DNA from 2 places in the Thauera sedimentorum genome. Region 2 is predicted to be linked to the other one. Evidence: predicted binding sites of a transcription regulator. Region 2 holds the regulator's gene; the other holds the start of a gene.

Region 1 (4,409 bases), 120 kb from region 2:
CGCGGCGAGATGCTCGCCATCGAGCCCGCACTGGCCGCGGTCGCCGACCGGATCGCCGGCGGCATCCATGCCCCGGACGACGAATCGGGCGACGCCTTCCGCTTCACCCAGGCGCTGGCCGCCCGGTGCGAGGAGGCGGGCGTTCATTTCTACTACGGCACCCGCATCCGCCGCCTGCTGCATACCGGCGGGCTGATCGACGCGGTGGAGGTTGAGGACGCCGCGGGACACACCGGCCAGCTGAGCGCCGGCGCCTACGTGGTCTGCCTGGGCAGCTACAGCCCCGCGCTGGTGGCGCCGCTGGGCGAACGCCTGCCGATCTACCCGGTCAAGGGCTACTCGATCACCGCGCCGGTGGCCGACCCGGCGCGCGCGCCCATGGTCAGCCTCACCGACGAGTCCGCGCGCATCGTCTGCTCGCGCCTTGGCGACCGCCTGCGGGTCGCCGGTACGGCCGAGCTCAACGGCTTCGACACCACCCCCGACCCGCTGCGCGGCCAGGGCATCCTGCGCTGGCTGGAAGACCGCCTGCCGGGCGCCATCGACCCGGCCAAGGCCCAGCTGTGGGCCGGACTGCGCCCCGCCACGCCGGGCAACACCCCGCTCATCGGCAAGGGTGGCGGCGTCAACCTCTGGTACAACACCGGCCATGGCACGCTGGGCTGGACGCTGGCCTGCGGTTCCGCGGCGGCACTGGCAACGCTGATGGGTGGCGGCCGCCCGGACCCGCGCTTCCCCTTTCTCGGGCGCGCGTGACTGGAGGGGATTCAAGCCGTTACAGCCGCGACGGCTTGCACCCTATAGGCTTTCCCGGATGACTCACCATCGTCAGGAGGAAACCACGATGCGCACTCGCAGCCTTTTCGCATCCAGATCGGCCAGCCAAGGCATTCTGGTGGGCATGCTGGCCGCCCTGCTCAGCTTGCCCACACCAGTGCAGGCGGACCCTCCTGCGCACGCACCTGCCCACGGTTGGCGCAAGAAGCACGACCCCTACTACCTCGGCTACACCGGACGGCAATGGTCGCGCGACTACGGTATCCTGGGAGGGCGCTGCGATCGTGAGACGGTTGGTGCGGTACTGGGCGGCGTGCTTGGCGGAGCAGTCGGCAGCCAGGTCGGCGACGGCAGTGGCCGGCAGATTGCCATTCTGGTCGGCACCGCCATCGGCGCGGTGCTCGGGGCGGAAGTCGCACGCAGCCTGGGTGACCCGGACCGCGCCTGCATCGGCCACGCGCTGGAGTTGCTGCCCGCCGGCCGCCAGGTACGGTGGGACGCACCCGACGGGCTACGCTATCAACTGATCGCCGGCAAGGATGCCGGCAAGGCGCCGTGCCGCGAGTTCACCCTGATGACCGAGGGGACGCACAAGAGCAGCACGCGCGGACGCGGCTGTCGGCGAGCGGACGGCAGTTGGGAGATCGTTGGTCTATAGCCCGCATCTCTCACACCCGCGCTGCTGCGGCCGCCGATGTGAGAAATGTGGGCTAGCGGCGCCGGCCCCTCAGGCGGCCTCGTCCTTGCTGAGCGTGGCGCAGGCGCAACCACCCGCGCCCTGCTCCCCGCAGCCGCCCGCCGCATCGGCCCGGAAGCTCTCGGTCTCGACGTCGAAGCCGATGGTCTGCAGATGGAAGGCAAGCGCGGCATCCATGCCATTGACGTGGTTGTCGAGCCAGGCGGGCAGTTCTTCCACCAGGCGCCGGCCGAGGAAGGTGTCGCCCTTTGCGGCGCGTTCGCGCACGTCACGCAGGACGACCAGCACGCGGTCGTGCTCGGCGCGGTGGCAACCGGGGAAGTTCACCTTCTCCATCCAGCGGTTCTCCTGGTCGAAATGCGCCACCGTGTGTTCGATGAAGGCGTCCAGCCGTTCGATGAAAGCTTCCGGCGGCGCGGCCTGCAAGGCGTTGTAGAAGTCGACGAACTCGCGGTGCGTGTCGTCCATCTTTCCCAGGCCGAGTTCCAGCTTGTCGCTCCATTCCATCGCAGGCATCGTGTTTCTCCGACTAGTCTTCACGGTTGATCACCGGCCCGGCATGCGGAACCGGCAGGGGTTTATAAGGGGAAAATGATCCAGCCGATCTGACCCTTATCAAGGGCCTTGCTGAAACGAAACCGTCACCGCGGTGCCCTAGAGTGCCGTATCGCCTCCACCGGCAATCGGCCATGCATATCCTGATGATCTCGGACGTGTTCTTTCCCCGCATCAACGGGGTCAGCACATCCATCGAAACCTTCCGCCACGCCCTCGCCACCGAGGGCGTGCGCAGCACCCTGATCGCCCCCGCCTATCCGGGCGCCGCGCCCGACGACGATCCGGACATCCTGCGCATACCTTCGCGCTACCTGCCTATGGACCCCGAAGACCGGCTGATGCGCCGCGGCGCGATCCGCGCGCTGCTGCCTGAATTGCGCGGCCGCGGCATCGACCTGGTCCATGTCCACACGCCCTTCGCCGCCCACTATGCCGGGCTGGAGATCGCGCGCGCCCTGGGCGTGCCCTGCGTGGCGACCTATCACACCTTCTTCGAGGAATACCTCTTCCACTACGTCCCCGTGCTGCCCCGGCCGTGGCTGCGCAGCGCGGCGCGCCGTTTCTCGCGCAGCCAGTGCAACGAACTCGACGCGGTGATCGTGCCTTCCACCGCAATGGCCGACATCCTGCGCGGATACGGCGTCACCCGACCGCTGCACGTCCTGCCGACCGGGCTGCCGGCCCGGCAGTTCGTCGGCGGCGACGGCTGCTTTTTCCGCAGCCGCTACGGCATCGACAAGGATCGCCGTCTGCTGCTCTTCGTCGGCCGGGTGGCGCACGAGAAGAACATCGATTTCCTCATCGACGTGATCGAACACCTCAAGCACAGCCAGCCCAAGGCCTTGCTGCTGATCACCGGCGAAGGGCCGGCCCTGGCATCGCTGACCGCGGCGGTCCAGCAGCGCGCGCTGAGCGAACACGTGCGCTTCCTCGGCTACCTCGACCGCAACAGCGAACTGCACGATTGCTACCGCGCCGCCGATCTCTTCGTGTTCGCCTCGCGCACCGAGACCCAGGGCCTGGTGCTGCTGGAGGCCATGGCGCTCGGCACCCCGGTGGTCGCACTGGCCGAACTGGGCACCCGCGACATCCTCGGCCGTCAGCTCGGCTGCCGGATCGCGCCGGCCGATGCCAAGGCGTTCTCCGCCATCGTCGCGGACCTGCTGGACGACCCACCGCGCCTGAAGGCGCTCGCGGTCGAAGCCCACCGCTACGCCCGGACCTGGGCGGCCGAGGAAATGGCGCGCAAGCTCGCGCTGCTATACCGCGGCTGGGCGCACCCCGCCCAGCGCCTACTTGACGATCTTGAGGTGGCTCCCGCGCCCGCCGGCAGGCCTGCTGCCAGCGGCACCCGCTGAGTCGCCATCGGGCGTCTCTTCCGCGGAGCCAGCCTCGGGCGCTGCCGCCTCTTCGGCACCGTCATCCTCATCCCCGGCTGCCCCGCCCTCCACCTCGAAGGCCATGCCCTGGCCGTTCTCGCGCGCGTAGATGGCGACGACGTTGCCGACCGGAATCGCCAGCGAATGGGCGACGCCGCCGAAGCGGGCCTGGAAGGTGATCAACTCGTTGCCGATCGACAGCTCATGGGTGGCGTCGTAGCCGACGTTGAGCACGATCTGCCCGTCGCGCGCTGCCCCCGGCGGCACCAGGGTGTTGCGGTCGACGACCGCGGCCAGATAGGGCGTGAAGCCCTGATCGACACACCATTCGTGAATCGCACGGATCAGGTAGGGTTTGGTGGATACGGTCGTCATCACTTTGCTGCAGGACGGGCTCCGCCCGGTCGGGCGGAGCCGGGTGGGACGGATCAGCGGCGCATGACCTTCTCGGACGGCGTCAGCGCGTCGATGAAGCCCTGGCGGCTGAAGATGCGCTCGGCGTACTTCATCAGCGGCGCGGCGGCCTTGGGCAGCTCGATGTTGTAGTGCTCGAGACGCCACAGCAGCGGCGCGATCGCCACGTCCAGCATGGAGAACTCGTCGCCCAGCATGAACTTCTGCTTGGTGAAGATCGGCGCCAGTTGCACCAGCTGGTCGCGCACATGCGCGCGATTCTTGTCCACACCCTTCTGGTTCTTCTCCAGCGCATCGATGTGCGAGAACAGTTCCAGTTCGAAGGTGTGCAGCAACTGGCGGGCGCGCGCACGCATGATCGGGTCGGGCGGCATCAGCTGCGGGTGCGGAAAGCGCTCGTCGATGTACTCGTTGATGATGTTCGACTCGTACAGCACCAGGTCGCGGTCCACCAGGACCGGGACGCGGTTGTACGGGTTGATGACGGCGATGTCCTCGGGCTTGTTGTACAGATCGACGTCGATCACCTCGAAGTCCATGCCCTTCTCGAAGAGCACGATCCGGCAACGGTGACTGAACGGATC
Region 2 (4,409 bases):
AGATACAAGCCCAGGGCAACCAGCATCAGGTTGGCCAGTACGTACAGGCCCAGCTGGATGGGCATCACCTCGTTGTACAGCATGCCCACGGTACCGAGCGCGCCGAGCAGGCCGCCGATCACCGTGTAGGTGGTGATGCGCCCGAGGTTGTAGGCCAGGTGGATCGGCCATTGCCGGCGGGTCTGCCCGGGCACCTGCACGGTGAGCGCGCCGACGATGCCGCCGCACATGCCCACGCAGTGGGTGCCGCCGAGCAGGCCGATGAGGAAGACGGCGATATAGCCGGTTTCAGGCATTCGGAAGAGCCGGAAGATGCATCAGGGCAGGCATTCTACGCCGCGCGGGGCGGGATCAGATCACCTTGGAGTAGCGCGCCCGCTCGCGGTCGGCGCGCAGGTAGCGGTCGAACACCATGGCGATGCCGCGCACCAGCAGCCGCCCCGGGGGCAGCACGCTGATCCAGTCGTCCTCGATCTTCAGCAGGCCGGCCTTCTCCATCTCGCGCAGGTCGGCGAGTTCCTCGGCGAAGTATTCCTTGAAGTCGATCAGGTGGGCGATCTGGATGGACTCGATCGACACCTCGAAATGGCACATCAGCGCCTGGATGATCGCGCGGCGCAGCAGGTCGTCGGCGGTAAGCTCGATGCCGCGCAGCACCGGCAACTCGTCCTGGTCGAGGATGTCGTAGTACTCGTCCAGGGTCTTGACGTTCTGCGCGTAGGTCGGCCCCACCTTGCTGATCGCCGACACCCCGAAGGCCAGCAGGTCGCACTCGGCGTGGGTGGAGTAGCCCTGGAAGTTGCGGTGCAGCCGCCCCTGGCGCTGGGCGATGGTGAGCTCGTCGTCCGGCTTGGCGAAGTGGTCCATGCCGATGTACACATAGCCCGCCTCGGTGAGCCGGCGGATGGCCAGTTGCAGGATCTGCAGCTTGGTGTCGGCGGTGGGCATGTCCACCGAGTTGATGCGGCGCTGCGGCTTGAACAGCTGCGGCAGGTGCGCGTAGCTGTAGAGCGAGATGCGGTCGGGAGAGATCTCCAGCACCTGCTCCAGCGTGCGGTTGAAGCTGATGATGTTCTGCTTGGGCAGGCCGTAGATCAGGTCCATGGACACCGACTTGAAGCCGGTGGCGCGCGCGGCGTCGACCACCAGCTTGGTCTCGTCGAAGCTCTGCACGCGGTTGACCGCGACCTGCACGTCATGGGCGAAATCCTGCACGCCGACGCTCATGCGGTTGAAGCCGAGGTTGGAGAGCATCTCGACGGTATCGAAGTCCACCTTGCGCGGGTCGACCTCGATGGAATACTCGCCGTTGGGCACCAGCGTGAAGTGCTGGCGCACCGAGTCCATCAGCTGGTGCATTTCCTCGTGCGACAGGAAGGTGGGCGTGCCGCCCCCCAGGTGCAGCTGGGTAACCTGCCGGCTGCCGCCCAGACAGGCGGCCTGCATCTCGATCTCCTTGGCCAGGTACTTGAGGTACTTGGCCGAGCGCCCGTGATCCTTGGTGATGATCTTGTTGCAGGCGCAGTAGTAACAGATCGTGTTACAGAAAGGGATGTGGAAGTATAATGAAAGCGGTTTGCCGAGACCGCCCACTGCCCGCTTGGCGAGCCAGTCGCGCAAGGCCTTGGCGTCAAAGGCTTCGACGAAGCGATCCGCCGTCGGGTAGGACGTATAGCGCGGCCCGTTGATGTCGAAGCGGCGGATCAACTGGGTGTCGAAGACGAGTTCTTTCTGATTGCTCATGGTCGTACGGGGCGGCAGTCTGTTCCGTAAGATCGCAGAAAGCCGTAGTTTTGTGGTTGACGTGGATCAACGAGGCTCCGTTGATCCCGGTGAGAGACGGAGCTGTTTATCTTGCAAATGAAGGCGACGGTGCCGATCTCTGTGGCAAACCTCAAGGCCGCCTGCTCTCAGTGTAACCTGCAGGAGCTGTGCCTGCCGTTCGGGATGTCGGAAAACGAGATCGACCGCCTGGACGAACTGGTGGGCGCCCGTCGCAAGATCAAGCGTCAGCAGCACCTGTACCGCGCCGGCGACCTCTTCGAGGCGATCTACGCGATCCGCGCCGGCTCCTTCAAGACCGACGTGCTGCTCGAAGACGGCCGCGAGCAGGTCACCGGTTTCCAGATGACCGGCGAGATCCTCGGTCTGGACGGCATCAGCACCGAGTTCCACACCTGCAACGCGATCGCCCTGGAAGACAGCGAGGTCTGCGTAATCCCCTACGGCAAGCTGGAAGAACTCTCGCGCGAGGTCGAAGGCCTGCAGCATCAGTTCCACAAGGTCATGAGCCGCGAAATCGTACGCGACCACGGCGTGATGATGCTGCTCGGCTCGATGCGCGCGGAAGAACGCCTGGCGGCCTTCCTGCTCAACATGTCGCAGCGCTTCACCGCGCGCGGCTTCTCGGCGGCCGAGTTCCACCTGCGCATGACGCGCGAGGAGATCGGCTCTTATCTGGGCCTCAAGCTCGAAACCGTGTCACGCGCCTTCTCGCGCTTCCAGGAAGACGGTCTGGTGGCCGTGCAGCAGAAACACATCCGCATCCTGGACATCGCCGGCCTGAAAAAGCTGCTGCACCATCAACCGGCCGGCGGCTGAAGCGCGGAGCGAGCACCGCGCAACACCGCCATCGGCCCGCGCAGTAGGTTTATTCGCACATTCTCAGCCCTGACGCCGGCGGGCGACCATGGTCTCGCTCAAGGCGGCGACGTCCTCGTCAGTCAGCAGTTCGCGGGCGTAGGGCAACAATTCGCCTTCCTCGCGGGCGATGTGCTGATGGTAGCGGCTGGCGAATTCCTCGACCTGCTCCGCGGTCAGCTCTGCCGCTTCTCCCTGTGCAATCGCCGCCAGACGTTCGCGCATGAGCGCCCAGGCGGCGAACATGCGCTGATGGTCGGCGAGGATCCAGTCGATCAGCGCCTGCAGCTGCGCGCGACGCGGCGCATCGACCCGTGCGAGCAGCACCGGAAAGAGATCGTCTTCCTCGTCCATGTGGTGATTGACCGCAGCCAGGTCGAAGTAGCGCATCACCGCGCTCGCCGCCTGCTGTGCCTGCTTGTCCGCACCATGAGCGGGCAGCCAGGCGGCCAGGCGGGCGAGCGTCTCGAGCTGCCCCTGCAGGCGGCCGTGACAGGCTTCCAGCATCTCGAGCGGGGTTTCGAATCCGGGTGCGACCGGGATCAGTGAATCGCTCATGTCAGTGAGCTCCTAAATAGACCAGAAAACCGGCGGGGCTCTTGAGCAGCGCCACGGACACTATCCACGCATAGACCGCCAGCGCCGCCAAGAACGCAGCCGCCCTGAGCGCCAGGGTGCGCCCGCGCCGCAAGGCCACCGCGCCAAGCACGATGTAGGCGAGCAGGCCGATGACCTTGGCCGTGACCCAGCCGGCGACGAAAGGGTACTGCCCGATCATCACCGCCATCGCGATGGCCGACAGCAGCAGCAGGCTGTCGACCACATGGGGCAGCACCCGGGTGAGACGATGTTCGAGCAGCGCACTGCCGGACAGCATCCACGCGCCGCGCAGCGTGAACCCGAGAATGCTCAGCACCACACAGGTCACATGCAGGTGTTTGAGTGCGAAATACATGGTCTTATCCCGGCCGTCCGTCGGCCCGCGGACGCAGGTAGATGGGCAGGTAGCGCAGCGCCCAGGTCACGAAGATGCCCAGCCAGCCGGCTACCGCGGCCAGCATCAGCCAGGGAGAGAGCACAGCGGGCGCAAGGTCGGCGAGGATGCGCAGCAGCACGACCCCCTGCATGGCGAGGAACAGCGACCAGGTCAGCTGGTCGGCCGCCAGCGGCTGGCCCGAATGGCCCAGGGTGACCCGCGACACCATGCCGAGCACGATGGAGCCGAAGAAGCCGATCCCCAGCGCGTGCAGCGGCGCCAGGCCCAGGCCGTACCAGCCGAGCTGGGCGCCCGCGGCCTGCGCTGCGGACAGCAGCAGGGCCACGCCCAGCCACGCGAAACCGATGTGCAGCATGCCCAGCAGGCGCACGCGCTGGGCAGCCACCGGTCGCCAGCGGATGCACAGCCACAGCGCGACCAGACCGGCCGGCAGATCGACGACCCAGCGCCAGCCGCCGAGTTCGGCCATGCCGAGCGCGCCATGGACGAAACTCGCCCCCAGCATCAGCAACAGCGCCCAGCGCGGACGGACGATGACGTAGTCCGGAATGATGTTGCTGGAGAAAAAGGGCACCATGCGGTGGCAGACCGAGAAGAACACCGGCAGCAGGAACCACCACACGCCGGCCTCGATACCCACGCGCGCCCAGCCTGCCCCGCCGCCGAGCGCGAACACCAGCCAGGCGAAGATGCTCAACCCGCCGCCCGCCACACCCAGCCAGGTGGCCCGGGCGTGCAGCGGGTCGGGCTGGGAACGGAAGGCCACCCGCCA

Evidence for each region. The regulator FNR, encoded in region 2, switches genes on or off when oxygen is low (the NO sensors DNR and NnrR bind a similar motif). The targets are predictions, from matches to a motif close to TTGANCTAGNTCAA.
Region 1: the regulator FNR is predicted to act here: its motif matches at 2,080-2,093, upstream of IAI53_RS00945 (hemerythrin domain-containing protein).

Annotation. Positions count from the first base shown of each region.
Region 1 is NZ_JACTAH010000001.1:206,554-210,962, reverse strand. Features, by position in the region: gene IAI53_RS00955 (D-amino acid dehydrogenase) at 1-756, shown strand, start outside; gene IAI53_RS00950 (glycine zipper 2TM domain-containing protein) at 815-1,435, shown strand; gene IAI53_RS00945 (hemerythrin domain-containing protein) at 1,505-1,990, opposite strand; gene IAI53_RS00940 (glycosyltransferase) at 2,164-3,390, shown strand; gene IAI53_RS00935 (ClpXP protease specificity-enhancing factor) at 3,325-3,786, opposite strand; gene IAI53_RS00930 (glutathione S-transferase N-terminal domain-containing protein) at 3,840-4,409, opposite strand, start outside.
Region 2 is NZ_JACTAH010000001.1:329,369-333,777, reverse strand. Features, by position in the region: gene IAI53_RS01475 (sulfite exporter TauE/SafE family protein) at 1-296, opposite strand, end outside; gene hemN (oxygen-independent coproporphyrinogen III oxidase) at 352-1,743, opposite strand; gene fnr (fumarate/nitrate reduction transcriptional regulator Fnr) at 1,861-2,601, shown strand; gene IAI53_RS01460 (hemerythrin domain-containing protein) at 2,665-3,198, opposite strand; gene IAI53_RS01455 (SirB2 family protein) at 3,200-3,595, opposite strand; gene IAI53_RS01450 (NnrS family protein) at 3,600-4,409, opposite strand, start outside.